DNA from 4 places in the Falsarthrobacter nasiphocae genome. Region 1 is predicted to be linked to each of the others. Evidence: riboswitches for the same ligand, from Rfam matches in the RefSeq annotation. Region 1 holds a riboswitch; each other region holds the start of a gene.
The links. Region 1 has a riboswitch for S-adenosylmethionine ahead of J2S35_RS03215 (trans-sulfuration enzyme family protein). Riboswitches for the same ligand answer to the same signal wherever they lie in the genome.

Region 1 (7,091 bases):
CTCATGTGAGACAAGACTCTACAGCACGAAAAGTAGACAGTTAAAACGGGCGAATTGTTCAACCCAATCGTGGGGTGCCGTTTTCACGTATTCACCTGGCGGGCGCCGAGGTTGCCGAAGCGCGTAGGAAACGCGGCGGGTCAGACCTTCTTGACCACCGAGGACTTGAGCTGCATGGGGCCGAACCCGTCCACCTTGCAGTCGATGTCGTGGTCCCCGACCCCGTCCACGAGGCGGATGCCGCGGACCTTGGTGCCCACCTTGATGGACTGGGACTGGCCCTTGACCTTGAGGTCTTTGATGACGGTGACGGTGTCCCCGTCCGCGAGGACGTTGCCGACGGCGTCCTTGATGACGCGGGGGGCGTCGTCGTCCTCTCCCGGAGCGTCAGCGTCCGCGGGGGAGAACTCATGCGCGCACTCGGGGCAGACGAGCAGCGGCGGCATCTCGTAGACGTACTCGGAGGAGCACTCGGGGCAGGGCGGCAGGACGTCAGTCTGGGTGTCAGTCACAGGCCAATTCTACCGCCGGCGCCCCGCGCGGCCGCCGGCGCCGGGGTGAAGGAGCGCCGCGCTGGTCTCCTTCCGCCCCCGGCTGTGCTGGGCCTGCCCCGGCGGCGCTCAGGCGTCCAGCTCGGCGAGCGCGTCCCCGATGACGCGGTGCAGCGTGGGGTACGCCCAGAGGACGCGCCGCAGCTCCCCGACTGTCATCTTCTCGTGGACGGCCACGGTCAGGGCGCCGAGGACCTCGCCCGCCCCCTCGCAGGCCACGGAGGCCCCCAGGAGCCGCCCACTCTTCCGGTCCGCGACGAGGGTCATCGACCCGTGCAGCTCGTCGATCCAGCCGCGAGCGTTCTCATTGACGTCCTTGGTCGTGGCGACGACGTCCCAGCCCTCATCCTCGGCCTTCTCCCGCGCCGCGTCCTCCGTCAGCCCGACTCCGGCGATCTCCGGGACCGTGAACGTCACGCGCGGGACGGCGTGGAGGGGGAACGGCGAGACGTCGTCGACCTCCCCGCCCGCGAGGATGACGTCCGCGGCGATCTTCCCGTCCGGAACGGCCACGTGCGTGAACTCGCCGTGCGAGCCCTGGTCCCCCACCGCGAAGAGCCAGGAGGAGGGCTCACCGTCCTCGAGGACGCGGCAGTAGACGTCCGTCGCGCGCGGGTCCCGCGGCTTGCGTCCGGTGGCCGCCAGAATGCGCTCGACGACGATCTCCCCGCCGGTGGAGAGCACCGCCCGGACGGCCCCGGACTCCGTGTGCTCAACGGAGACGGCCTCGGTCTCGGTGAGGACGCGGACGCCGTCCGCCTCGAGGCAGCCCTTGATGAACTCGGCCTCGCTCGCGCCCTCGGTCCGCATGAGGCGCGGGCCGCGCACAAGCATGGTCACCTCGACCCCGAAGCGGGCCAGGAACTGGCCGAGCTCGCACGCGATGACGCCGCCGCCGATGACAGCGACGCTGGCGGGGAGCGTCGTGGCCGTGGCCACGTCCCGGTGGGTCCAGAAGCGCACGGGCTCGCCGGGGCGGCGGGTCTCCTGCGCGGTCGGGAAGGCCATCGCGTTCTGGCCCACGTCTCCCGCGGAGCCCTTGACCTCGGGCAGGACGCTGACCGAGCCTGTGCCGAGGACCACGGCACGCCGAGCGCGGAACACGGTCTCGGTTGAGGCGTCGGAGGCCGAGTCGTGGGAGCCGCTGGGGCTGCCGTCGGGGGTCTTGCCCTGGCTCTCGTCCGGGCGGGCATGCCGCACCGTCACGGTGCGCTCCCCCGTCAGCTCGGCGATGCCGTGGATGATCTCCGCGCCGGTCTCCCGCAGGTTCTCCGTGGTCGTGGAGTCGTCCCAGTTGTGCGCCGTGTCCCGGCGGATCCGGTGCGCCACGCGGTCCCAGGCAGGGTGCTCCCGCATGGACTCGTGCCGGATCATCTTGCTCGGCACGCACGCGTAGTTGGGGCACTCCCCGCCGACGAGGTGCGCCTCGATTCCCACGACCTCGAGGCCCTGGCCCGCGAGGTTCGAGATGATCCCCTCCCCGCCGTTGCCGAGGCCGATGACGACGACGTCGACCTCCCGCGTGCCCGCATTCACCGTTGATTCAGCTGAGTTCTTCTCCATGCCCCCTAGCATCTCAGGCAAGCCAGAATGTCAGCCGAGAGCGCCCGCGAACATCGAGCCGGCCCGCAGGAGCCACTCCTCCTCGACCCGCGCCCTCGCGTGGTCAAGCGCCCGGGAGAGGTCCCGCTTCAGGTCCGCGCCGTCCTCGAGCCCCACGAACAGGCCCACGAGCCCGTCACCGAGGCTCAGCCCCGAGGCCACCCCTCCCCCGCCGGCTGACGGCGCGAAGAGGAGGGTGGACTCCGCGAAGCCGCGCACCGCCGTCGGCCCTCCCGAGAGCCTCAGCCCGAGCGCCGCGCCGAAGCACCGCATCTGGCGCCGCGCAACGGCGTGCTGAGGGCAGCCCGGCAGCCCCGGGTACAGCACCTCCTCCACGTCCGGCTGGTGCTCCAGCCAGCGCGCGAGCTGCAGGGCCGTGGCGCTCTGGCGCTCCACGCGCAGCCCCAGCGTCGGGAGCCCCCGAGTGATGAGCGCGCTCGCCTGGGTGCCGGCGGCCGTCCCGTCCTCCTGCCGGGCGCGCGCCACGGCCTCGGCGAGCCCCCTCCTCCTCAGCTGCGGGGTGCCGGTCCCTCCCGCCTCGCCAGGGCTGGGGAGCCCTGAGCGGCCGACGACGACGGCGCCGCCCTGCGCGCCCCCGTGCCCCGCGAGGAGTCCGGCCCGGGAGTGGACGACGACGTCCGCGCCGAGGGCGAGCGGCTGCTGCGCGAAGGGCGTGGCCGCGGTGTTGTCCACGACGAGCACGGCCCCCACCGAGGCCGCAACGCGGGCCAGCGCGGGGATGTCCGCCACAGCGAGGAACGGGGCGGACGGCGAGTGGACCCAGATCACGGCGGGGCGCGTGCGGGCCGCGGCGGCCTCGACCTCGTCGAGATCGGAGACGTCCACAAGGGTCTGGGTGAAGCCGACCGCCGGGGCGAGCTGCTCGACGACGCGGCGGGAGCCGGCGTCGCCCTGACGCCCGAAGAGGACGCTGTCACCCGGGCCGAGCATGGCGCGCAGGACCGCCGTGCACGCGGCGCGGCCAGAGGCGAAGGCGAAGGCCGCCTCGCCGCCCTCGAGGGCCGCCAGCTGCGCCTCCACGCGAGAGCGCGCATCCGGGGCGGGGCGGGGCTCCGCGCCGTGGCCCGCATGGACGGCCCTGGTGTGGAAACCGGGCCCGGCGTGTGGGACCTCGGAGAACGAGCGGGGGCGCGCGGCGCTCCGCCGCGCCGGGATGGATCGGGTCATAGGACACTCCTTGGGATCAACCAAGGGAGGCATCAGAGTGAACGGTGAGACCGGGAACGGGGCGCAGTCCTGCCGAGGGCTCCCGGAGACGGCTCGTGTGATACATCTCCATCGGTTCTGGCGGAAGCACCGTTGGGCGGCGAAGGGTCGTCGACCATGGTTGCTGCGGCGTCACTGAGCCAGATCTCTCGGCCGCTCTTGATGGTTTGCTTCTCCGACCGTAGCGCCGAAGGCGGACGCTCGTCAACACGCGGGGCGGATCGCAGGAGTCCGGACGGGGCTCACGAGGAGCCCAGCGGTGATGGCCCACGGCGCGGTCGACACAGATGGGGTCAACAACGCCATGCCCCAAGATTCAGCGGGTCACCATCTCAACAAAATATCCATAGGAAACCAGGGCTGGAATTGCCACGAAAGACACGATAGCCAAAAATACGGCCAGTCCATGCTGCCGTCGGAAATACGCCCACACCGCACCCAGCAGATACAGACCAAAAATGAGTGAGAAAAGAATCACGGTCTCGCGAGGGCTCCGCGTTCCGCGGGCGGCAACCCACAAAAATATCGCCGTCGCCAGAATGGCGAGGGAAGGAGCGATGGATTTCATGATTCTAGGACGAGACACAATCAAGATCCCCCTGCGGTGATGTGCGCGATGCAGCCTGGAGTGAGTGTCGAGGGCCGCCTCGGGGGCAGCAGTCCGCCATGGCCGGAAGCACCGATCCTCTCAGCAACGTAGACCTGCGCGTCTCTGTCCAGGAGATGACGTAGCGAGGAGGCACAAGCGTCCGGCCAGTGCCACAGGCACGTCACCCTGGATCATGAGCGGGCTCTGTCTTCTGGTGGACGATTCGGTGAAAAACTTCCACGATTCACGGCAGAGCCCGCTCATTTTCACATCAGTGGCACGGCCGTGCCAACCACATCATGACGCGCGATCTCTAGTGGAAGAAGTGGCGCGTGCCGGTCAGGTACATCGTCACGCCGGCCTCCTTCGCCGCGGCGATCGTCTCCTCATCCCGCACCGAGCCGCCGGGCTGGACGACCGCGCGCACGCCGGCGTCGAGCAGGATCTGAAGGCCGTCAGCGAAGGGGAAGAACGCGTCCGAGGCGGCCACGGCGCCCCGCGCGCGCTCCACGGGCTCTCCGTCCACCGTGAAGAGCGTGTTGGCGCGCTCAACGGCGAGGCGGCAGGAGTCCACGCGGTTGACCTGGCCCATGCCCACGCCCACGGCGCCCTGGTCCTTCGCAAGGAGGATCGCGTTGGACTTGGCGGCCCGCACGGCGCGCCACGCGAACTCGAGGTCGGCCAGGGTCCGCTCGTCCGCGGCCTCTCCGGCCACGAGGGTCCAGTTGGCCGGGGAATCGCCCTCGGCGTCGATCACGTCAGACTTCTGCAGGAGCATGCCGCCGGAGATCTGGCGCATCTCCACCGAGTCCCGGCGGAAGCCCTCCGGGAGGACGAGCAGGCGGATGTTCTTCTTCTGCGTGAGGATCTCGACGGCGGCTGGCTCAAACCCGGGCGCCACGACGACCTCCGTGAAGACGTCCTTGACCGCGAGCGCCATGCGCTCCGTCACCGTGCGATTGGAGGCAATGACGCCGCCGAAGGCCGAGACCGGGTCGCACGCATGCGCCTTCGCGTAGGCGTCCGCGATCTCGCCGCCCTCAGGGACCGAGGCGATCCCGCACGGGTTGGCGTGCTTGATGATGGCGACGGCGGGCGTCGTGAAGTCGAACGCCGCGCGCAGGGCCGCGTCCGCGTCGACGAAGTTGTTGTAGCTCATGGCCTTGCCGTGGAGCTGCTCCGCCTGGGCGATGCCCTCCGGGGCGGCGTGGTCCACGTACATGGCCGCGCTCTGGTGGGGGTTCTCGCCGTAGCGCAGGGTCTCGGCGCGCTCGAGGGCGACGCCCGCGTACGGCGGGAACTCGGCGGGCTGGTCGTCGTCGCCGAACTGGGCGGCGGTCCAGGCGGCCACGGCGTTGTCATAGGCCGCCGTGTGCGCGAACGCGAGGGAGGCGAGGCGCTGGCGGGCGCGCAGGTCGAAGCCGCCGTTCTTGGCGGCCTCGACGACGCTCGGGTACGACGCGGGGTCCACGACGATCGCGGCCGAGGCGTGGTTCTTGGCCGCGGCGCGGACCATCGAGGGGCCTCCGATGTCGATCTGCTCGACGACCTCGTCCTGGCCGGCGCCGGAGCGGACCGTCTCCGCGAACGGGTAGAGGTTGACGACGACGAGGTCGAAGGGCTCGATCTCCATGGTCTCGAGCTGCGCCACGTGGTCCTCGTTGCGGCGGTCCGCGAGGATGCCCGCGTGCACGCGCGGGTGCAGCGTCTTGACGCGGCCGTCGAGGCACTCCTGGAACCCGGTCACCTCGGAGACCTCCGTGACAGGGACGCCGGCCTCGGCGATGCGCTTGGCCGTGGAGCCCGTCGAGACGATGGACACCCCGGCCTCGTGGAGGCCGCGGGCCAGCTCGTCGAGGCCGGTCTTGTCATACACGGAGACGAGGGCCCGCTTGAGGGGCACACGGTCAAGGGCAAGGGTCATCGGGAAATCTCCTGGTGTCATGCGCCGGTCGCGTCCCTCCGGCGTCCTTGTCCAGTCTAGGAGGTTCGAGGCCACGCCGCGTTGGGGCGCCGGTGACGCGTGGCTTGCGGAGGGGCCCTCAGGGCGTAGAGTGCTTTTTGTCAGTTCGACAACGACCAAGGAGTGCCATGACCGCACCCGCCCCCACCGGGCAGCTGCCAACCGCCGCGGAGATCGTCCAGGACCTGCCCTTCCGCTGGGGAGTGCAGGGCCGCATCTTCCTCATCGGCGGCCTCGGCTTCATGTTCGACGCCTGGGACGTCACGCTCAACGGCGTCCTCGCACCCCTCCTCGTCAAGCACTGGCACCTCTCCGCCGGCGAGACGGCCCTCCTCGGCACCTCAAACCTCATCGGCATGGGCGTTGGCGCCTTCGCCTGGGGCGCCGTCGCCGACCGCCTCGGCCGGAAGACCGCGTTCTCCCTGACGCTTGCCATGTTCGGCGTCTTCACCGTCCTCGGCGGGCTCGCCCCGAACTACGAGATCTTCCTCGTCATGCGCTTCCTCGCGGGCATGGGCCTCGGCGGGTGCGTGCCCGTCGACTACGCCCTCGTCGGAGAGTTCACCCCCGCCCGGGTCCGCGGTCGCATCCTCACCGCCATGGACGGCTGGTGGCCGGTCGGCGCGGCCCTCTGCGCCGCCACCTCCGCCTGGATCCTCTCCGTGGTTCACGACTGGCGGCTGCTCATGGCCGTCATGGTGCTCCCCGTGGCCCTCGTCTTCTGGGTCCGCCTCTCCGTCCCCGAATCCCCGCTCTTCCTCGCCCGGCGGGGCCGAGAGGCGGAGGCCCGCGCCGTCGTCGACCACCTGGTGCGCGCCACCGGAGCCGAGCCGCGCGACTACATCATGGGCAGCGAGCCCGCGCGCGAGAGCTCGCCCTCGATGCTCGGGGCCGTGTGGCGCTTCAGCGCGCGGCGCACCGCCGTGGCGTGGGCGCTCTTCATGACGATCCTGCTCGCCTACTACATCTGCCTGCTGTGGATGCCGAAGATCCTCGTGGGGGCCGGGTTCGTCGAGGCCAAGGCGTTCCTCACGACGGCGGGCATGGCCCTCGTGGGCGTCCTCGGCGTGATTGTGGCAGCCCTGCTCGTCGAGCGAGTCGGCCGGCGGATCCTCCTGGCGATCAGCGCCCCCGCAGCCCTGCTGTGCCTCATCGCAGC
Region 2 (7,091 bases), 620 kb from region 1:
TGGGCGAGGTCGAGGTACGTCGTCGGCTCGTCAAGGAGGAGGATGGGCGTCTCCTGCGCGAGCGCGAGGGCGATCCACACCCGCTGCCGCTGGCCGCCCGAGAGCTCGGCGACGTCCCGCGACGCGAGCTCGAGCGTTCCCGTCTCCGTCAGGGCGCGGCCCACCGCGTGCCGGTCCGCGTCCGTGAAGCGGCGGAAGAGGCCCTGGTGCGGGTGGCGGCCCCGGCCCACGAGGTCGCGGACCGTGATCCCCTCCGGGGCGATGGGCTGCTGCGGGAGCAGGCCCAGGCGCTTCGCCGACTCCTTGAGCGGCATGGCGGCGAGCCGCTCGCCCTCCACGAAGAACGTCCCCCGCGTGGGCGGCAGGAGGCGGGCGAACCCCCGCAAGAGGGTCGACTTCCCACAGCCGTTGGGGCCGACGATGACCGTCACCTTGCCCCGGGGGATCGTCACGCTCAGGTTCTCGACGACGACCCGGCGGTCGTACGCCAGGCTGACCCCCTCCGCGCGGAGGGCGGGGTGGGGCGACTGCGAGGCATTCACTTAGGCAGCCTTTCCGCGGCGGGACTGGGCCCGTCCGCTCAGCAACAGAAGAATCAAGGCGGGAGCGCCCACCACGGCGGTGATGATGCCCACCGGAAGCCCCCAATCGTAGAGGAGCCCTGAAGACAGGAACTGCGCCCCAAGGACAATGACGGCACCCGTCAGCGCAGCCGCCCCGAGAGACAGCCTGCGCCCCGTCAGCCACCGCGAGAGCGGACCGGCCAGGAACGCCACAAACGCAAGGGGGCCGACGACGGCGGTGGCAAGCGCCGACAATAGGACGCCGGCCGCAATGACAAGAAGCCGGGAGCGCCCCACATCCACGCCCAGCCCCTGCGCCAGGTCATCCCCCAGCTCCAGCATCCGCAGCCGGCGGGCAATGAGCGCGACGCCAGGCAGCAGCACGGCGAGGGCCGCCGCAAGGATCCCAATCCGCTCCCACGTCACCCGGCCGAGCGAGCCGCTCATCCACAGGAGCGCCTCCTGGGCCTGGTTGATGCCGACGCGCGTCAAAAGCCAGCTCGTCAGCGCGCTCGTCATGGCGGCGAGGCCGATGCCAATGAGGATGAGCCTGCCGCCGGCCTGCGTCGTCGTCCTCCCCCTCATGGAGAGCACATAGATGACGGCCGCGACCAGGAGGCCGCCGGCCACCGCCGCGCCGCTGATCTGCATGCCCTGCGCGCCCCAGAGGAGGATCGCGAGGACCGCGCCCGTCGACGCGCCGCTGTTGACCCCGATGATGTCGGGGCTCGCCAGCGGGTTGCGCAGAAGCGTCTGGAAGAGGGCGCCGGAGAGGCCGAACGCGAGCCCCACGAGGAGCGCCGCAACGGCCTTGGGGAGCTTGGACTCCATGACGATGTAGCTCGCGCCGGGGATCGTCTCGCCGCCGAGGATGCGGAAGAAGTCGGGGATCGTCACGGTGTAGTCGCCGAGGAGGACGCAGCCCGCAAAGAGCGCGACCACCGCCACGGAGAGGGTGATGACGGCCTTCACTGGGTCATCGCCCCCTTCTTCGAGGCCGCGAGCCAGACGAGCACCGGCGCGCCGACGACGGCCGTCAGCACGCCCGCCGCCACCTCCGACGGAGGCGCGACCACGCGGCCGAGCACGTCCGCCGCCAGCACAAGCACCGCCCCGCCCAGCAGGCTGAGGGGCATGATCCGCCGATGGTCCCCGCCGAGCAAGAGCCGGAGCATGTGCGGGACGGCGAGCCCCACGAAGCCGATGGGCCCCGCGACCGCCGTGGCTCCCGCCGCGAGGAGGACGAAGCCGCCGCCCACCGTCCAGCGGGCCCGGCCCAGGGACACGCCCAGGCCGCGCGCGACGTCCTCGCCCAGCGCGATCGCGTTGAGCGCGCCCGCGTTGGTGAGCAGGAGCGCCGCGCCCGCAAGGAGCAGCGGCAGCACGGGCACAAAGGACTCGAACGAGTTCGTCGCCACCGAGCCGATCTGCCACCGCCGGAAGACGTCCAGCGTCACCTGGCTGTTGAGGAGGATGGCGCCGATGACGGCGCTGCACGCGGCGCCCACGGCCGCGCCCGCGATGGCGAGATTGACCGCCGAGCCGTTCGAGGGGCCGAACTCCGCGATGAGGAACACGAGCAGGCTCGCGGCGGCGGCCCCGATGAGGGCGGCCGCCATCGTTCCCACGAGCCCGCTCACGCCGAACGCGAAAATGCCGACGACGACGGCGAGCGCCGCCCCCGAGTTCACCCCGAGGATGCCCGGGTCCGCGAGCGGGTTGCGGGTCAGGCCCTGCATGCCTGTGCCCGCGAGCCCGAGGGCCGCCCCCGCGCAGGCCGCGAGGACCGTGCGGGGGACGCGGGCGCTGACCACGGCGGCCTCAAAGGAGCCGTCATCCGCCGTCAGCCCGCGCCACACGTCCCCCAGAGGGACGCTGCGCGCGCCGACGGCAAGACTCAGCAGGATGCTGATGGCGAGGAGGGCCAGCAGGATCACGCCGGCCCCCCACGCGGTCATCCGCCGCCGCCTCTGCTGCGCCGGGTTCTCAACGGGGTGACTCATCGACGGGTTACGCGTTCTTGACGGCCTCGGCGATCTTCGGCACGTAGTTGTCGATCGCGTACTGCATGCTGAGGATCGAGATCGCGGACAGGGCGATCGTCGTCGTGTTGTTCGAATCGAAGACGGCCGCGTTCCGCTTGACCGCGGGGATCTGACTGAGGAGCTTGTCCTTCTTGATCGCCTCGGCGGTCTTGGCGTCCGGGACCCAGGTCAGGAGGATGTCCGAGGCGAGGTCCTTCGAGTTCTCTGCGGAGAACTGGACGTTGAACTTCTTCTCCCCCGCCTTCTTCTCCGCGTCGACGACGACCTGCGCGGGCTTGAACCCGAGGGACTCCATGAAACGGGGCCGGTTGTCGATGCTCGTGTAGGCGGCGACGCCGTCCGTCTTGCCGGGGGTGAGGTTCGCGAAGATGAACGTCTTGTCCGCGAAGTCCGGGTGGTCCTTCTTGACCTTCTCGAGCTTGGCGTTGCCCTCATCGAGGAGGCGCTTGGCCTCGCCGGAGCGGCCCAGTGCCTTGCCGACGATGGTGAGGGAGTCCTGCCAGGACGTGCCCCACGCGACCTCGGGGTACGCGATGGTGGGGGCGATCTTGGAGAGCTTCTCGTAGTCCTCCTTGGTCATGCCCGAGTACACGCCCACGATGAGGTCCGGGGTCGCCTTGGCCAGGGCGTCGAAGTTGATGCCGTCCGCGTCGGAGTACTGGACCGGGGCCTTGTCCGAGCCGATCGGGGCGCCGAGCTTCTCCAGCGCCTCGTCCTTCCAGGGGAGGGAGCCCTTCTCGTTCTGACCGAACGTGTCCTTGGCCATGGCCACGGGGACCACGCCCAGCGCCAGCACGACGTCGGCATTGACCCAGGAGATCGTGGCGACGCGCTTGGGCTCCGCCTTGATCTCGGTGGAGCCGAACGCGTGCTCAATGGTGACGGGGAACGCGCCGCTGTCCGCAGCGGCAGACCCGGAGGGCGAAGAGGCGCTCTTGTCGGACGAGCCGGTGGAGCAGGCGGAGAGGAGGGCGGCCGCGGTGAGGCTGCCGAAGGCCAGGAGGCCCGTGCGACGAGAGAAGTCCACAGTGAATCCTTGTCTAGGGTCGGTCGATCATACGCAGCGACGAGTCGCTTAGGTAAGACTAACCTGAGCTTGGCCTATTAGGAAACCTGGACCTTTCCTAATAAACGCCGATTTTCGTCTCGTAGGCTGTCCCCATGCAGACGACACCGACCCGACAGGTCACCTCACGAGACCGCATCACCTACACCGTGGAGACAGCTCGCGACCCGAAGGAGCTCTTCGAGACGCTGGCCAACCCGCACCGGCACCACGAACTCGACGGCAGCGGCAGCGTCCAGGCAGAAGTGACTGGACCGGAGCGCCTCACCCTGGGCGACGAGTTCGTCACCCACATGGAGCTCAACCACCTGCGCTACAAGATCCGTAACCGCGTCACGGCCTTCGAGGACGGCCGGCTCATCGAGTGGACCCACCCCGGCGGCCACCAGTGGCGCTGGGAGATCGAGCCCCTCGCCGAGGGCGGCGCCCGCGTGACAGAGACCTGGAACACGGCCGGGGCCAAGATGCCGCGGCTCGGGTACGTCATCGTGGGCGCCTTCCGCCGCAATGACGACGGCATCCGCGAGACTCTCGCCCGGCTCGCCTCCTAGCGAGACCCGCCCTTCCCCACCCCCTGCCCCAGCCCCGCAGCGGGGCGCGGGGCGCGGGGAAGAGACCAGGGGCAAGGGGCGAGCGGCCCCGGGATGAGACCAGGGGCCAGAAGCCCAGCATGTGGGCAGGCCCACGAGGGGACTTGCGCAGAGCGCCCGCTCGATGCATTCTAGAAACACGAACCATCCAGAGCGGCCGAGAGACTTGGCTCCATGACGCCGCAGCAACCCTGATTCAGCAGGGTGCTTCCGCCAAGATCGATGGAGTGATTTTCCGTGGTCAAGGCCGCCGCGCCTCTGCGCACCCGCACATCCCCAGGCGCTCCGGGACTCACCGCAGCCGCCGCTCTCGCCAGCCCCCGCCGGGCCCGCGCCTCGGAGCTCGAGTCCCTCTTGCCAGACGGGCCCCTCACCGCCCCGGCCGCACAGCACCCCACCCTGGACCCGCAGTTCCTCGCGCACCCCACCACCGAGGCCGAGCGCCAGCGCTACTGGGCCGACGCCGCCCGCCGGCTTCACTGGGACGAGCCCTGGCACACCGTCCACGCCGAGTCCGTCAGCCCAGACGGCGTCCCCGCCTTCACGTGGTTCGAGGGCGGCCGCCTCAACGTCGCCGTCAACTGCGTGGACCGCCACGTGGCGGCGGGCCGCGGCTCCGAGGTCGCACTGCACCTTGAGGGAGAGCCCGGCGACCGGCAGACCGTGACGTACCGCCGCCTCCAGGAGCTCGTCTCCCAGGCGGCCCACGCCCTGGAGTCGCTGGGCGTCGGGCCGGGGGACCGTGTGGTCATCCACCTCCCGGTGATCCTGGAGACCGTCGTCGCCGCCTTGGCCTGCGCGCGCATCGGCGCGGTCCACGCCCTCGTCTTCGGGGGTTTCAGCGCGGAGGCGCTGAAGTTCCGCATTGAGGACACCGGCGCCAAGGTGCTCATCACAAGCGACGGCCAGAATCGCCGCGGCCTGCCGGTGCCGGTCAAGCCTCTCGCGGATGAGGCCCTGTCTGGGGACAACCGGGTCGAGGCCGTTCTCGTGGTCCGCCGCACGGGCCTGGACGTCCCGCTGACTCCCGGCCGAGACCGGGTGTGGGACACGTTCGTCGGCGGCTTTCCCACCGTGCACGAGCCAGCCTCCTTCGACGCAGAGCACCCCCTCTTCATCATGTACACCTCGGGCACGACCGGCCGCCCCAAGGGCCTCGTGCACACCTCGGGCGGGTATCTCACGCAAGCGAGCCTGACGTTCGAGCAGCTCTTCGGCGTCGCCGGCCGCCGCGTCCACTGGTGCACCGCGGACCTCGCCTGGGTCACGGCCCACACGTACGCGCTCTACGGCCCGCTCTCGAACGGCGCTGCGCAGGTCCTCTACGAGGGGACGCCTGACACGCCCCACCCCGGCCGGCACCTGGAGATCATCGAGCGCTACGGTGTGACGAGCTACTACACGGCGCCCACCCTCGTCCGCACCCTGCGCTCCTGGTTCCCGGACGGGCTGCCCACCCACTACAACCTCGCAAGCCTCGCCATCCTCGGCACGGTGGGCGAGCCCATCGACCCCGACACCCACGCCTGGTTTGCGCGCGCCTTCGGCCCCCTTCCCCACGTGGACACGTGGTGGCAGTCAGAGACCGGCGCCACCGTGTGCTCCCCCCTCCCCTGGGAGATGGGAGAGGGCGACGACGCTGCCGCCGCGCCCGTCCCCGCCGGCTCCGTCCACGCTGCCCTGCCGGGCTCGCGGGCGCTCGTCGTGGATGACGCGGGCCGCCCCGTGAGCCCGGGCCAGTCGGGGCACCTCGTCCTGGGCGCCGTCCCGCCGGGGATCGCCCGCACCGTGTGGGGGAACCCGGGCCGGTACCGGGACTCGTACTTCGGCGCGTTCGCGGAGCGGGGCTGGTTCTCTTCCGGGGACGGGGCGACGCTCGACCGCGACGGCCACCTCTGGGTCTCCGGCCGGGCGGACGATGTCCTCAACGTGTCCGGGCACCGCCTGTCCAGCATCGAGATCGAGTCCGCGGTCCTGACGCTGCCCGAGGCCACGGAGGCGGGCGTGTGCGCGGTGCCTGATGCGCGAACGGGGCAGGCTGTGGCGGTTTTCGTCGTCGGCCCCTCCACGCGCACGGATGACGCCGCAGCGGTCCGCGAACGCGTGAGGCAAGCGGTAGCCGCCGCGATTGGCCCGGTGGCCAAGCCCGCGCACGTCGTGGCCGTCGAGGACGTGCCGAAGACCCGCTCCGGCAAGATCATGCGCAGGCTGCTGGGCCAGATCTTCACGGAGACCCCACTCGGGGACACCTCGAGCCTCGCCAACGAGCCCGCCCTTGCCGGCGTTCGCGAGCGCGTGACCGGGCTCCGGTCCGCGGGGATTCTTCCCCGCCTCTGAACCACGGCGCCGCCCTCGCGGCCCGTCTCCTTTCCCTTCACCTCACCCTTCCCTACCCAGGAGGCTCCCATGAGCACACTCTCGTCCACCCTCAAGACCCCCGTTTCCGCCCTGGAGACGCCGCTGAAGTTCGCGTACTGGGTGCCGAACGTCTCGGGCGGGCTCGTCGTCTCGACGATCGAGCAGCGCACGGACTGGCAGTTCCCGTACAACCGCGAGCTGGCGCGGATCGCCGAGCGCTCCGGGTTCGAGTACGCGCTGACCCAGACCCGGTACGCGGCCAGCTACGGCGCGGACAAGCAGCACGAGGCGACCTCGTTCAGCCTCGCTCTCCTCGGGGCCACGGAGCGTCTCAACGTCATCTCCGCCATCCACCCTGGGCTGTGGCACCCCGGCGTGCTGGCGAAGTGGCTCATCACGGCGGACCACCTCTCGGGCGGCCGGTCTGCGGTGAACATCGTCTCCGGGTGGCTCAAGAACGAGTTCACCG
Region 3 (7,091 bases), 290 kb from region 1:
TCCATCACTTCGCCCGCCAGGCGGCGGCCCCCGTGCCGCTGTTGAGCACGATTGCTGCCCGCACGAAGAACATCGAGGTCGGCACCGGCGTCATCGACCTCCGTTACGAGAACCCCCTCTATCTGGCCGAGGAGCTGGCTGCGCTGGACCTCTTGAGCGACCAGCGTCTGGCGATTGGAGTGAGCCGTGGCTCACCCGAGCCGGCCCTGCGCGGCTGGGAAGCGTTTGGCTACACGGGATCCACCGATCCTCGCGGTGCCGACATCGCCCGCCCGAAGTTCGAGCAGCTCATGCGGGCTGTGCGCGGAGAGAGGATCGCCGATGCGGACCCGCAGCAGTACGGCCAAGGGGTGCGCCTGCGCTTGGAGCCGCATTCACCGGGGCTCGACGAGCGCATCTGGTGGGGTGCTGCCTCGAGGGAGAGTGCAGAATGGGCTGCCCGCGAAGGCGTGAATCTCATGAGCTCCACCTTGCTCACCGAGGCCACGGGCGCGGCGTTTGCGGACCTCCAGGCGGAGCAGCTCGAGCGCTACCGCCAGGCGTGGAAGGAAGCAGGCCACACGCGTACGCCGCGAACGAGCGTCAGCCGCAGCATCTTCCCCATCGTGTCCCAGGAAGACCAGCTGATGTACGGGCAGCTGCGGCGAGACACCCGCGATCAGGTGGGCGTCATCGACGGGTTCAAGAGCACGTTCGGCAAGACGTATGTCGGCGAGCCGGACGAGCTCATTGAGCAGCTCAAGGGCGACGTGGCCGTCATGTCGGCGGATACCCTCATGCTGACCATCCCCGCTCAGATGGGCCCCGAGCTGAACCTCAACCTGCTCGGCAACTTCGCCGAGCACGTTGCCCCGGCGCTCGGCTGGGAGCCGAACACCGAGGGTCCCGTGACGGGCTACCCGATCAGCTGACAGCGGCGCCAGGCACGGGGCCTGTCCTGCCCGCGGCCTCACCCTCCCCGCAGGGGCGTCGTCGTCTCCCTCCCCCGCACGGAAGACCGAGCCACCCGCGCGGGAGAGGCGCTCTATCCCCGGACGGCGGACTTGAGCGCCTCCAGGTGGCGAGTGCTGACGCGGTCCGCGTGCTCGGCGTAGTCCTCATGGCGCTTGAGCCAGGCGGCGACGTAGGGGCAGACCGGGACGATCCGGATGCCGTCGGCGATGGTCTGGTCCAGCGCTCCCTTGACGAGCACTGAGGCGAGGCCCTGTCCGCTGAACTCGTCCTTGACGGACGTGTGCGGGAAAATGCGCTGCGTCACGCTGTCGTGCTCGACGTCGACAAACTGGGTGAAACCCGCCGGCTGTCCTGAGCCGTCCACATGGATCTCAAAGGCCGGGAGGCCTTCCTGGTGGCCGACGCTGACGAGCGGATTCTCAACAGTGGGGGACATGATGTTCTCCGTTTCGGTGGGGATGAGAGACGATCAGGTGTCAATGCAGCCAGGCTGGGTTCCGGACGCCGGGGACCCGCCCTATGACTCGGACCCGCCCTATGACTCGGACCCGCCATAGGACTCGGCCGGAACCGGGTGGTGAGACAGGATCGAAATGCGGTTCGTCGCGTTCATCGTGATGGCCAGCCACTGGACGGCCCCGTACTGCTGAGGTGTGAGGAAGCTGTAGCCGAAGATCTGGGCGAAGTCCCGGTCTTCTGCGGGGTGAAGCGTGGTGACGGCCTCGGCGAGGCGCAGCGCCGCCTTCTCCACGTCCGAATAGAGGTCGGACTCCTCCCACGCGGCGAGGAGGGCGCGGCGTTGATCGCTGACCCCTGCCGCAATGGCCTTCTTCGTGTGGACGTGAAGGCAGTAGGCGCAGCCGTTGATCTGGGAGACGCGGAGGCACACGAGCTCGACGAGCTCCGGGGAGAGCCCCGCCGCCCGCGCGTCGTCCCCCGCTGCCTTCGAGAGGGCCCCGATGGCCTTCCACGCGGCCGGGTTGGACTTGTCGAGGTAATAGGACAGCGCACCAGGGGAAGACGGTTGGCTCATGCCAAGAATCCTAACGGCCGGGAAAGGGAGAATCCGCCCCCGGCAGCTCGTCAGAGTGCGGGGGCGGGTGCTTGGACTGAAAGCACTCGGCCCCCAGCGCCGAAGCGCCAGGGGCCGAGGATCCGCGTGATGACGGGGGAGAGCCCCCTGCTACCGCCGCATGATCTTCCGGGCCAGCCAGTTTCCGAAGAACTGCACGATCTGCACGAGGACGATGATGATCGCCACCGCAACCCACGTGAGCTCCGTGTTGAACTGCTGGTATCCGTACATGATGGCGAAGTTGCCGAGGCCGCCGGAGCCGATGGCGCCGGCCATCGCGGACATGTCCACGATGCCGATGAGCAGGAACGTGTACCCGAGGACGAGCGGGCCGAGCGCCTCGGGCAGGATCACCTTGCGAATGATCTGCCACGGCTTGGCGCCCATGGAGCGGGCTGCCTCGATCACGCCGGGGTCCACGCTCATGAGGTTCTGCTCAACGATGCGAGCCACCGCGAACGTCGCGCCGATGGTCATGACGAAGACCGCGGCGTTCGGGCCAATCGTCTTGCCCACCACGGCCTCCGTCAGCGGCCAGACGGCCACGAGCAGGATGATGAACGGGATGGGCCTCACCGTGTTGATGATCAGGTTGAGCACCAGGTGCAGCCCGCGGGCCACGGGGGACCCGCCCAGGATGCCCTTCGGGCGGAGGCAGTACAGCAGCAGGCCGACGATCAGGCCCAGGATGCCGGCGAAGAGGAGCGTCCGGGACACCATGTACAGGGTGTCCTGGAGCGCGTCGAGCAGCGCCGGACGCATCTTGTTCCAGTCCGTGTCATTCGCGGCCAGCGGCACCCAGGTGGAAAGCGCGGTGGTAGTCAGGGAGGCCGTCATGCGGAAAGCTCCTTCACATCGGTCTCGGAGGCGAGGTTGGCGATGAGGCGGTCAATGGCCGCATCGTTCCCCGTGAGGGCCACGGTCAGGGAGCCATAGGACCTCTCCTGCAGTGCGGAAATACCGCCGTAGACCACCTCAAAACGAACCCCGTCCGCGCCGGCGTCGGACAGGATGGTGCCCACGCGGGAGCCGTCCCGGATGGTCACGGTGACCAGACGCCCATCGAAGCGCCTGCGCAAGTGCGCGAGCTCCTCGGCGTTCGGCTCGGAGTGCTCCACGGTGGAGACGAAGGAGCGGGTCGTGGTGGTCTGCGGGTTCGAGAAGATCTCGAACGTGCTGCCGGTTTCCACGACGCGGCCCTTCTCCATGACGGCGATCCGGTCCGCGATGGTGCGCACGACGTCCATCTCGTGGGTGATGACCACGATGGTGATGCCGAGGCGCTCGTTGACGCGCTTGAGGACGCGCAGCACCTCCGCGGTCGTCTCCGGGTCGAGGGCCGAGGTGGACTCGTCCGCGAGGAGGATCGCCGGGTCATTGGCGAGGGCGCGGGCGATGCCCACGCGCTGCTTCTGGCCGCCCGAGAGCTGCTCGGGGTAGTTCTTGGCGCGGTCGGAGAGGCCTACGAACTCGAGGAGCTCGGCCACGCGGGCCTTGCGCTTGGCCTTGGGCCACCCGGCGAGCTCCAGCGGGAACTCGACGTTGCGCTCCACGGTCCGGGACGTGAGGAGGTTGAACTGCTGGAAGATCATGCCGATGTTCGGGCGGATCTTCGCCAGCTGCCCCTCGCTCAGCCCCACGACCTCCTGGCCGTTGACGAGGATGGAGCCGCTCGTGGCGGGCTCAAGACCGTTGATGAGGCGGACGATTGTGGACTTTCCCGCACCCGAGTAGCCGATGATCCCGAAGATCTCGCCCTTCTCGATGCGCAGGGACACGTTGTCCACCGCCGTGACAAGGTTCTTGCCGACCCTGAACTGCTTCGTCGCGTTGGTGAAGACAATGGCGCCCTCGGCGGCGGGCTCGGTGCCCGCCGCCGAGGAGTTGAGAACTGACGACACTGCGCCTACTTCTTCGCGTTCTTGAGCGAGTCCTCGTACTTCTTGAGGACGTCGATCATCTCGGCCTGCGAGTTCTTCGCCTCGACCGAGGTGCCCTTCGACTCCTTCTTCACGGCCTCCTGGACGCGGGAGTCGTGGTAGAGCTCGGCAATCTGCTTGTAGGTCTCGTTGTCCTTGTCTTCCGCGCGGGAGACGAAGCCGTTGACGTACGGGACGGCCGAGGGATCCTTGGGGTCGTCCTTCGCGAGGGCCTTGTTCGGGTCCAGGTTCGCGCGGCCCAGGAACGTGTTGTTCACGACGGCGGCGTCGAGCGAGCTCAGCTGGAGCACGGTCTGGGTGGCGTCAACCGGGGTGACCTTGACCTTGGACTTCGCCTTGTCCACGTCCAGGGTGCTCGGCGCCGTGGTCTCGGAGGTGAGGGTGACGAGGCCCTGGGCCTTGAGGAGGTTGAGCGCGCGCGCCTCGTTGATGGAGTCGTTGGGGATGGCCACCTCGGCGCCCTGCGGGAGGTCCTTCACGGACGTGTGCTTCTTGGAGTACAGGCCCAGCGGGACGATCTCGGTGGGGCCGATCGGCGTCAGTGTGTCGTTCGCATTGACGTTGTAGTCCGCGAGGTACGCGATGTGCTGGAACCAGTTGAGGTCAATCTGCTTCTGCTTCAGCGCCGGGTTCGGCTGCGTGTAGGTCTGGAAGGGCTTGTAGACAATGTTGATGCCCTTCTCCTTCGCGACCTCCTTGAGCACGTCCTGCTGGGGGTTGATGTCCACGATGCCGATCGTGACGGTCTTCGAGTCCTTCGAGCCGCTGGCGTCGCCCGAGGATTCGGAGGGCGAGCAGGCCGCGAGGCTGAGGGCGATGGGGGCTATAGCCGCCGCAGCGATGAGCTTCTTGAGTTTCATGATGTTCCTTGATGTGACGGTCAGCCGCCGCCTGTGTCCACAGAGACGGCTGGAAGTGAACGGTGAGCCGCATCAGTACTGTGGCGGCTCGCAGAGGAAGGGCCCTTCATGTGTGATCGAGGCTGTTCTCTGCGAGGAACCGCCGTACTTGCCGGAGCGCAATCCGCGCCGGCCGGATCTTCATCTGGGGCACCCCACTACGGGAGAGGGTTGCCGCCCGACTAGCCAGAGCTTTGCGTCGGGTCTCTTGATCCTGCTTTTCCTATATTGACCCAGAGGCGGGCGCGTTCACAAATCCGGCCGCCCGCAACCCATACTGGGAGGCATGGCCGCGAAATCCCTCACCCCACCGCACGGACCCGACGCACAGCCGGACGTGGTCATCCGCCGCGCGAGGACGGGGGACGTCGCGGGGATCCGCGCCCTCGTCGCACCGCTCGCGGCTGAGCGCGTGCTTGTGGCCAAGGAGGCCGTCTCCTATTTCGAGTCCATCCAGGAGTTCCGGGTCGCCGAGGACGCCGAGGGGCTTCTTGCCTGCGGCGCCGTCCACGTCATGTGGGAGGACCTCGCTGAGGTCCGCACGCTGGCGGTTGACGGGCGGGCTCGCGGCCAGGGCCTCGGGGGCCGCCTGCTTGAGTCTCTTCTCGACGACGCGCGCAGCCTTGGGGTCACCCGGGTTTTCTGCCTCACCTTTGAGGTGGACTTTTTCGCTCGCCATGGCTTTGAGGTCATGAGCAATCAGGACGACGTCGATCCGGCCGTTTACGCGGAGCTCCTCCGGTCTCACGACGAGGGCGTGGCCGAGTTCCTGGATCTGGCGCGGGTCAAGCCCAACACCCTGGGCAACACTCGGATGATTCGCCGCCTCTCCTGAACGGGTGCTGCGATGCGGTCCCTGGCAGTGGGCTGGCCGCACCCCGGGGATTCACCGGGGTGCTTGCGGGAATCGTCGCCACGGGTCTAGGTTGAAGAACAAGAGCGCTGACCGGACTGGCGCCGCCGGAATCATCACGGTGATTCAGGTCTTTCTTCAACAGAAGGAGACGCACATGGGTTTCGAAGACATCAAGAATGGTGCCAAGGACGCGCTCGGAAACGCCGCCAACGGCGAGGGCGGTCTCAACGGAGCTGTCGACGGTCTGCAGGAGCAGCATGGCGACAAGCTCGGTGGCCTCAACGAGAAGGTCGACGGTCTGCAGGAGCAGCACGGCGACAAGCTCAACAAGGCCGGGGACTTCCTCAAGGACAAGCTCGGCAACAACGAGTAGTACTCCGTGCCGTGAGAGCGGCGTCCCGGTGCAGGCCGCGCACAGTCACGCAGCGGCTCACCCACTTCTTTTCGTGCAGCGGCGGTTCCCGTTTGGGGGCCGCCGCTTTCACGTCCCCATGGGGTCCGGCCCTCGGCCTTGCCTGACCTCCGGCCCGGCGAGCGTTTCGGCCTTCGCAGCCCCGTTGTCACGGGGGTTCGGCGCGCAGGCACTCGCCACGCCTACAGCGTCACCCGGTCCCCGTCCTGCGTCACCATGCCCTCCCTGATGAGGTCCTCGAGGCATTCCTCCACGCGGCTTGGCTCAGGGGAGGGCTGGACCGAGCCCACAACGGCTTGGATCGTCGTCGTCCGCGCGTCCCCGTCCTCCCGCTCCCGCAGATGCCCGACGATCGCCCCGCGGATCTGCCGTTTCGTCCCCGCCCACGGCTGGCCCTTCGGGGTGTAATGCGGCTCGGGCCGCCCCGCCGCAATCCACGCGCAGTCGTCGAGGAGAGGGCAGTCCCCGCACCGCGGCGAGCGCGCCGTGCACACCAGCGCCCCCAGCTCCATGACGGCCGCGTTGTACCTCGGCGAGAGCCCGCTCTCCTCTGACGGGAGGAGCTCGGCGGCCAGCGCCATCTCCCGGCGCGTGAGGCTCGGCTCCGGCAGGGCGTGCCCCGTCTCCCAGCGGGCGTGGACGCGCCGGATGTTCGTGTCGACGACGACGGCCTGGCGGCCAAACGTGAACGCCGCGACGGCGGCGGCCGTGTACTGGCCCACGCCGGGGAGGGTGAGGAGCTCCTCCTCGGTGTCGGGGACCTCGCCGGCGTGGTCCTCGACCATGGCCACGGCCGCTGCGTGGAGGCGCCGGGCCCGCCGCGGGTAGCCGAGACGGCCCCAGGCCCGGACCGCCTCAGCCTCGGGGACGGACGCGAGGTCGGCCGGACGGGGCCAGCGCGTCATCCACTCCGCCCAGATGGGGGCCACGCGGGCGACGGGGGTCTGCTGCGACA
Region 4 (7,091 bases), 1.0 Mb from region 1:
GAAGGCGAGCGGGACGGACACGATGCCGGGGTTGGACAGCGGGAACACCGCGAAGTCCGCGTCCGGGATCATGGATGTGGGCCCCCCGCTCACGACGGGTGAGAGGGCGATGAGCACGAGGGAGCCGATGAGGCCGCCCAGCATGGACCAGATCGCCCCGCGCGTCGTGAACCCCTTCCAGAAGAGGGAGTAGAGGATCGTCGGGAGGTTCGCGGAGGCGGCGACGGCGAATGCGAGCGCCACGAGGAACGCGATGTTCTGTCCCTGCGCCCCGATGCCTCCCACGATGGCGAGAATGCCGATGACAACGACCGTCCGTCGGGCCACCTTGACCTCGGCCTGAGGATCGCTCTGCCCCTTCTTGAGGACATTCGCATAGATGTCGTGGGAGAACGAGGCGGCCGCCGTGAGGGTCAGGCCGGCCACGACGGCGAGGATCGTGGCGAAGGCCACCGCTGAGATGAGCCCCATGAGGACTGTGCCGCCGAGAGAGAAGGCGAGGAGCGGCGCCGCCGAGTTGACGCCGCCCGGCGCCTTGGCGATGGCTTCCTGGCCCACGAGCGCGGCCGCGCCGTAGCCCAGCACCAGCGTGAACAGGTAGAAGAGGCCAATGAGAATGATGGCGACGACGACGGACCGCCGGGCCTCCTTCGCCGTCGGCACGGTGTAGAAGCGCATCAGCACATGCGGCAGCCCGGCAGTGCCCAGCACGAGGGCCAGGGACAGCGAGACGAAGTCGAGGCGGGTGATGTCGTTCTTGCCGTACTTGAGGCCGGGCTCGAGCAGCTCCGGCTTCCCGGTGGTCTCCACGGCGTGGCCGAGGAGGCTCGAGAAGTCGAACCCGTGCATGGCGAGCACCCAGACGCTCATGATGCCCGCGCCGAGGATGAGGAGGACGGCCTTGATGATCTGCACCCACGTGGTGCCCTTCATGCCGCCGATGAGGACGTACGCGATCATGAGGACGCCGACCACCGCGATGACGAGCGACTGGCCCGTCTTGGAGTCCACCCCGAGGAGCAGGGAGACAAGGCCGCCGGCGCCGGCCATCTGTGCGAGGAGGTAGAAGAAGCAGACGGCGAGCGTCGTCAGGGCGGCGACGATGCGCACGGGGCGCTGACGGAGCCGGAAGCTCAGCACGTCCGCCATCGTGAAGCGTCCCGTGTTGCGCAGGAGCTCCGCCACGAGGAGGAGGGCCACCAGCCAGGCCACGAGGAATCCGATGGAGTAGAGGAATCCGTCGTACCCCTGGACGGCGATAGCGCCGACGATCCCGAGGAACGACGCCGCTGAGAGGTAGTCGCCGGCAATGGCGAGGCCATTCTGCGAGCCGGAGAACGAGTGCCCGCCCGCGAGGTAGTCCGCGCTCGTGGTGTTGGCGCGCGAGGATCGGATGACGATGATCATCGTCACGATGATGAAGGCCGCGAAAATCGAGATGTTGAGGACGGGGTCCCCGACGGCGGCGGCGATGGTCGGCGCGGCAATCATGCGCGGTCCTCCTTGTCAGCGGAGCCGAGGGCGGGGCCCGTGGCGTCGGCGTAGTCGGCCCTGATCTCCTCGCCCAGCGGGTCCATGGTTCGGTTCGCGAAGCGCACGTACATCGCGGTGATGACAAACGTGCTCACAAACTGGAGAAGACCGAACACCAGGCCGATGTTGATGTTGCCCATGACCTTGATGGACATGAAGGAGTGCGCGTAGGCCGCCAGAATGACATAGGCGAAATACCAGACGAGAAAGGCGATCGCCAGGGGGAAGACGAATCGCCGGTGGCGGCTCTTGAGCTCTCGGAACGGTGCGGAGTCCTGGACCGCCTCGTAGGAGTCCAGCCTCCGTTCGTCTGCGCGTGGCTGATGCATGGCCGCGGCCCTACCTTCACACTCAGTGGGCCGCCGTCGTCTCTCGCTCGGCGTGAGGGCGGGCCCCATTGTCCTCTCGACGGGCGTTCCCGCGAGTTGGATCGAGATTAACAGAGACCTAGATCACAGTCACATATGTGTCGGATCACATTGCCGAGTCGGTGCCGAGGAGCCCCCGGACAGGGCCCTCGAGGAGAGCCGCGTGCGTGAGAAATGCGTCGTGCCCGTTCGGGGCCGAGATGCTCACATGGGGCGCCCCCAGAGCACGCGCTAGCCGCTCCGACTGCGCCGGCAGGTAGAGCCGGTCCGTGTCCACGCTCGCCACGAGGAACCTCACCCCGGCAGCCCGCGCGAGCGCAGCCTTGACCCCGCCCCGTCCCCGCCCGACGTCGTGCCCCATGAGCGCCTGCGTGAGGCGCAGGTAACTGTTCGCATCGAAGCGCCGGGAGAGCTTGGCCCCCTGGTGACGCAGGTACGACTCGATGGCGAACCCCTCCGCCCCGTCCCCCTCCTGCGGGCACCGGGAGAACCGCGCCTCAAGCTCAGCCTCGGAGCGGTAGGAGACGTGGGCGATCTGCCGCGCGAGGCTCAGGCCCTGCACGGGGGGCCGCTCCCGCGAGTAGAAGCCGCCCCGGAAGTCGGGATCCGCCCGGATGACGTCGCACTGGACGGCGCCGAGCCCGATCTGCTCAGCGGAGGACGCCGCCGTTGAGGCGATGACGGCGCAGGCGTCCACGAGGCCGGGGAACGTCACGGCCCACTCGAGCGCCCGAGCCCCGCCCAGCGAGCCGCCCAGAACCGCCGCCCACCGGGCCACCCCGAGACGCTCCATGAGCAGCCGCTCCGCCCTGACCCCGTCCCGTAGCGTCACCGCGGGAAAGGCCCCCGCGTACGGCCGCCCCGTCCTGGGGTTGAGCGAGGTCGGCCCCGTCGATCCCGCGCACCCGCCGAGCACGTTGACGGCGACCACGAAGAAGCGCGTGGTGTCCACGGCCCGCCCCGGCCCGATCAGCGCGTCCCACCATCCCGGATCCGCCCCTGCCCCGTGCGCGTGGGCGTCCCCCGTGAGCGCGTGCAGGACCAGCACCGCGTTCTGCCCCCGCGCGTCCAGCGTCCCCCAGGACTCCCACGCGAGGCTCACGTCCTCGAGCCTCTCGCCTGACTCGAGGTCAAGGGGGCCGACGACGGTGACGCCTGCGGCCGTGGGTGCCCCGCCGTCGCGGTCCGGGCCGCCCGGGCTCGCCGCCCCGTCCGGGCGCAGTGCCTGCGAGGAAGCGGCGCCAGAGGGGGTCGAGGGCGCGTGAGCGGGTGACTGGGTGCGGGCGGGTGACGGGGTGTGCTGAGACAAGGTCATCGGCGGCCTTCCAAGATCCCAGGCCGCACTCGAGGCGGCCGCGCTTGCCCGCGCGCCGGTTGTGGCTGCGGACCAGGTCCTCACCCGGGGCACCCCGCCGCGGTGGGAGGGTTGCCGACCAGCTAGCCGGGGCTTGTCAGCTGGTACTCGTGACCTAACCCGTCCATTGTGGACCGAAGCCCCGCCCCCTCGCAACGCCCTGCGCGCGCTGCACGGGTCCCAGGCCCGCCCCGTGCAGCGCCCCCGAGTGTCCAGCGGCTCGCACCACATGAGACGGGGCCGCCCGCGCGCGACGCGCGGGCGGCCCCGTGGCAGGCTCCTGAGGGCTATGCCTTGGCGGCGGCCTCCTCGGCCTCGAGGTCCACTCCCTGCGTGAACTGGGACATGTAGAGGCGGTAGTACGCCCCTTCGCGGGCGATGAGCTCCGCGTGCGTGCCCTGCTCGACGATGTCGCCGTCCTCCATGACGAGAATGATGCTCGCGTCCCGAATGGTGGACAGGCGGTGGGCGATGACGAAGCTCGTCCGGTCCGTGCGCAGGGCCGCCATGGCCTTCTGCACAAGGAGCTCGGTCCGGGTGTCAACGGAGCTCGTCGCCTCGTCCAGGACCAGCAGCGAGGGCTGGGCAATGAACGCGCGGGCAATGGTGATGAGCTGCCGCTCACCGGCGGACACGTTGGTGCCCTCGTCGTCGATCACCGTGTCATACCCGTCCGGCAGGGCCCGGACGAACCGGTCCACGTAGGTGGCGCGGGCCGCCTCGACAACCTCCTCGTCCGTCGCGTCCAGGCGTCCGTACCGGATGTTCTCCCGGATGGTGCCCCCGAAAAGCCACGCGTCCTGGAGGACCATGCCCACCTTGGAGCGGAGCTCGGTGCGGGAGAGGTCCCGCACGTCCACGCCGTCCAGGCGGATCGAGCCGGTCTTGATCTCATAGAACCGCATGAGGAGGTTGACGAGCGTCGTCTTGCCCGCGCCCGTCGGTCCCACGATGGCCACGGTCTGGCCAGGCTCGGCGGTGAACGTGAGGTCGCGGATGAGCGGCTTGTCCTCCACGTAGGAGAAGCCGACGTGGTTGAACTCGACACGGCCCTCGACTCGCGCCGGAAGGACCGAGCTCTCACCCTCGGACGCCTCCTCGTCGGCCTCGAGGAACTCGAACGTCCGCTCCGCGGAGGCCACGCCGGACTGGAGCATGTTCGCCATGCCGGCGATCTGCCCCAGCGGCTGCGTGTACTCGCGCGAGTACTGGATGAACGCGGTCGCGTCGCCGAGCGTCATCTGGCCGGAGGCCACGCGGAGCCCGCCGAGCACCGCAATGCCGACGTAGCTCAGATAGGACACGAACTGCATGACCGGCATGATCATGCCGGAGATGAACTGCGCCCCGAAGGACGCCCGGTAGAGCTCCTCGTTGCGCTCGTCGAAGCGGGAGATCATCTCCTCCTCGCGGCCGAACACCTTGACAAGGTCGTGGCCTGAGAAGGACTCCTCGATCTGCCCGTTGAGGGCGCCCGTGTTCTTCCACTGCTCCTTGAACTTCGCCTGGCTGCGGGAGCCGATCACACCCGCCGCGACGCCGGAGAGCGGCAGCGCGATGAGGGCCACGAGAGCCAGTTGCCACGACACGATGAACATCATGACGATGATGCCGACGACCTGGATGATCGACGACAGCAGCTGCGAGAAGGCCTGCTGGAGCGCTTGCTGGATGTTGTCCACGTCGTTCGTCACGCGGGAGAGCACGTCGCCGCGCTGACGCGTGTCGAAGTACCCGAGGGGAAGAGCGTTGATCTTCGCCTCGACCCGCTCGCGCAGACCGTAGACGGCCTTCATGACCATCCGGTTGAGGAGGTAGGCCTGGAGCCACAAAAGCACGGACGCGCCGAGATACATGGCCAGCACTGTGAGGATGAGCCGCAGGAGCTTGTCGAAGTCGATGCCCTGCCCCGGCGTGAAGTCCATGCCGGCGAGCATGTCGGCCATCTTGGAGTCGCCGCTCGCGCGCACGCCGTCGATGACCTGCTCCCGCGTGGCCCCCTCGGGGACGCTGCCCGCCATCTGCTTGCCGACCACGCCGCCGAAGATCACGTCCATTGCGTGGCCGAGGATCCTCGGCGCGATGACGTTGAGCATCGAGGCCGCGACCACCATGAGGGTCACGACGAGCATGCCCACACGCTGCACTGCCAGCAGGCTGAAGAGCTTCTTGGCGCTCGGCCAGAAGTCCTTGGCCTTCTTGCCGGACGAGCCCCCGAACATGTCGCCGTCCATCTCGCCGGGCGTGAAGTCGTCGAACTCATCCGGCCCGGCGGCTGCCGCGTCGAGCTCCAGAGGCTCCTGCGCGGCGGCCTCCTCCTTCGCCTTCATGCGCCTGCTGCTCATGCCGCCTCCTCCGCGCTCATCTGGGATTCGACGATCTCCTGATACGTCGTGCTGCTCTTCAGGAGGCTCTCATGCGTTCCCCTGTCGACGATCTCGCCCTTGTCGAGGACGAGGATTTGGTCGGCGCCGCGGATCGAGGAGACGCGCTGGGCCACGATGATGACCGTCGCATCTCGCGTCGGCTCCTCCAGGGCCGCCCGCAGGCGCGCGTCAGTGGCCACATCCAGGGCCGAGAACGAGTCGTCGAACAGGTACACCTTGGGCTTCATGACGAGGGTCCGGGCGATGCACAGGCGCTGCCTCTGCCCGCCGGAGACGTTCGTTCCGCCCTGAGAGATGGGCTCGTCGAGGCCCTTGCTCTTCGCCTCGACGAAGTCGCGCCCCTGCGCAATGGCCAGCGCCTCCCAGAGCTCGTCGTCCGTGGCGTCCTGCTTGCCGAAGCGGAGGTTCGAGGCGATCGTTCCCGAGAACAAGTACGGCTTCTGCGGCACCATCGAGACGATCTCCTTGAGGTCGTCCCGGCCGATCTCCGCCACGGGCACTCCGTCAACGAGCACCTCGCCCTCCCCCGCATCGTGCAGGCGGGGAATGAGGGACAGCAGGGTCGTCTTTCCGGAGCCAGTGGACCCGATGATCGCGGTCGTCTTGCCGGGGCGCGCGGTGAAGGTCAGGTTGGACAGAACCGGCGCCTCGGCGCCCGGGTAGGCAAACGAGACGTTCTTGAAGTCGACGACGCCGGTGGCCCGCTCGGCGGCGAGCCCCGAGGCCGCGGTGTCCCGCATGGACGGGACGACGTCGAGCACGTGGCCAATACGGTCCGCGGAGATCGAGGCGCGGGGAATCATCATGGCCATGAACGTGCCCATCATGACGGCCATGAGGATCTGGAGGAGGTACTGAAGGAAAGCGGTCAGCGCGCCGACTTGCATGTTTCCGTCGTCCACCCGGTGCCCGCCGAACCAGAGGACGGCGGCGGTGGCCAGGTGGAGGATCATCATGATGATCGGGAACATGATGGCGAAGATGCTGCCCACTCGCAGGGACACGTCGGTCATGGCCCGGTTGGCGTCGGCGAAGCGATCCGTCTCGTGAGGCTCGCGCGTGAACGCACGCACGACGCGCATGCCCGTGATCTGCTCCCGAAGCACACCGTTGATGCCGTCCAGCTTCTCCTGCATCGAGCGGAAGAGGGGCATGAGCATCCAGACGAGGCTGCCGACGACCACGAGGAGCACCGCCACGGACACCCACACAAGCCAGGAGAGGGAGACGTCCTCTCGCAGGGCCATGATGATGCCGCCGATGCACATGATCGGGGTCATGACCATGAAGTTCAGTCCCATGAGGGTCACCATCTGAACCTGTTGGACGTCATTGGTCCCGCGAGTGATGAGGGTGGCGGCGCCGAACTCGTTGACTTCTCGGGCGCTGAACGCGGAGACCTGCCGGAACACGCTCCGGCGCAGGTCCCGGCCGAGGCCCATGGCGGCC

Region 2: another riboswitch for S-adenosylmethionine. It lies ahead of J2S35_RS06030 (acetate--CoA ligase); the one in region 1 lies ahead of J2S35_RS03215 (trans-sulfuration enzyme family protein).
Region 3: another riboswitch for S-adenosylmethionine. It lies ahead of J2S35_RS04575 (MetQ/NlpA family ABC transporter substrate-binding protein); the one in region 1 lies ahead of J2S35_RS03215 (trans-sulfuration enzyme family protein).
Region 4: another riboswitch for S-adenosylmethionine. It lies ahead of metX (homoserine O-acetyltransferase MetX); the one in region 1 lies ahead of J2S35_RS03215 (trans-sulfuration enzyme family protein).

Annotation. Positions count from the first base shown of each region.
Region 1 covers NZ_JAVDUI010000001.1:714,925-722,015, forward strand. The annotation lists gene J2S35_RS03205 (zinc ribbon domain-containing protein YjdM) at 141-512, opposite strand; gene J2S35_RS03210 (NAD(P)/FAD-dependent oxidoreductase) at 621-2,114, opposite strand; gene J2S35_RS03215 (trans-sulfuration enzyme family protein) at 2,145-3,341, opposite strand; SAM riboswitch class I at 3,447-3,549, opposite strand; gene J2S35_RS03220 (hypothetical protein) at 3,697-3,948, opposite strand; gene purH (bifunctional phosphoribosylaminoimidazolecarboxamide formyltransferase/IMP cyclohydrolase) at 4,283-5,893, opposite strand; gene J2S35_RS03230 (MFS transporter) at 6,061-7,091, shown strand, end outside.
Region 2 covers NZ_JAVDUI010000001.1:1,339,426-1,346,516, reverse strand. The annotation lists gene J2S35_RS06055 (ABC transporter ATP-binding protein) at 1-542, opposite strand, end outside; gene J2S35_RS06050 (FecCD family ABC transporter permease) at 543-1,535, opposite strand; gene J2S35_RS06045 (FecCD family ABC transporter permease) at 1,532-2,521, opposite strand; gene J2S35_RS06040 (iron-siderophore ABC transporter substrate-binding protein) at 2,574-3,635, opposite strand; gene J2S35_RS06035 (SRPBCC family protein) at 3,770-4,225, shown strand; SAM riboswitch class I at 4,406-4,493, shown strand; gene J2S35_RS06030 (acetate--CoA ligase) at 4,619-6,601, shown strand; gene sfnG (dimethylsulfone monooxygenase SfnG) at 6,671-7,091, shown strand, end outside.
Region 3 covers NZ_JAVDUI010000001.1:1,009,323-1,016,413, reverse strand. The annotation lists gene J2S35_RS04600 (LLM class flavin-dependent oxidoreductase) at 1-911, shown strand, start outside; gene J2S35_RS04595 (GNAT family N-acetyltransferase) at 1,025-1,390, opposite strand; gene J2S35_RS04590 (carboxymuconolactone decarboxylase family protein) at 1,490-1,987, opposite strand; gene J2S35_RS04585 (methionine ABC transporter permease) at 2,138-2,791, opposite strand; gene J2S35_RS04580 (methionine ABC transporter ATP-binding protein) at 2,863-3,930, opposite strand; gene J2S35_RS04575 (MetQ/NlpA family ABC transporter substrate-binding protein) at 3,936-4,829, opposite strand; SAM riboswitch class IV at 4,969-5,082, opposite strand; gene J2S35_RS04570 (amino-acid N-acetyltransferase) at 5,155-5,703, shown strand; gene J2S35_RS04565 (hypothetical protein) at 5,879-6,097, shown strand; gene J2S35_RS04560 (HhH-GPD family protein) at 6,319-7,091, opposite strand, start outside.
Region 4 covers NZ_JAVDUI010000001.1:1,735,942-1,743,032, reverse strand. The annotation lists gene J2S35_RS07865 (solute symporter family protein) at 1-1,491, opposite strand, end outside; gene J2S35_RS07860 (DUF485 domain-containing protein) at 1,488-1,862, opposite strand; gene metX (homoserine O-acetyltransferase MetX) at 2,008-3,216, opposite strand; SAM riboswitch class IV at 3,252-3,371, opposite strand; gene J2S35_RS07850 (ABC transporter ATP-binding protein) at 3,543-5,600, opposite strand; gene J2S35_RS07845 (ABC transporter ATP-binding protein) at 5,597-7,091, opposite strand, start outside.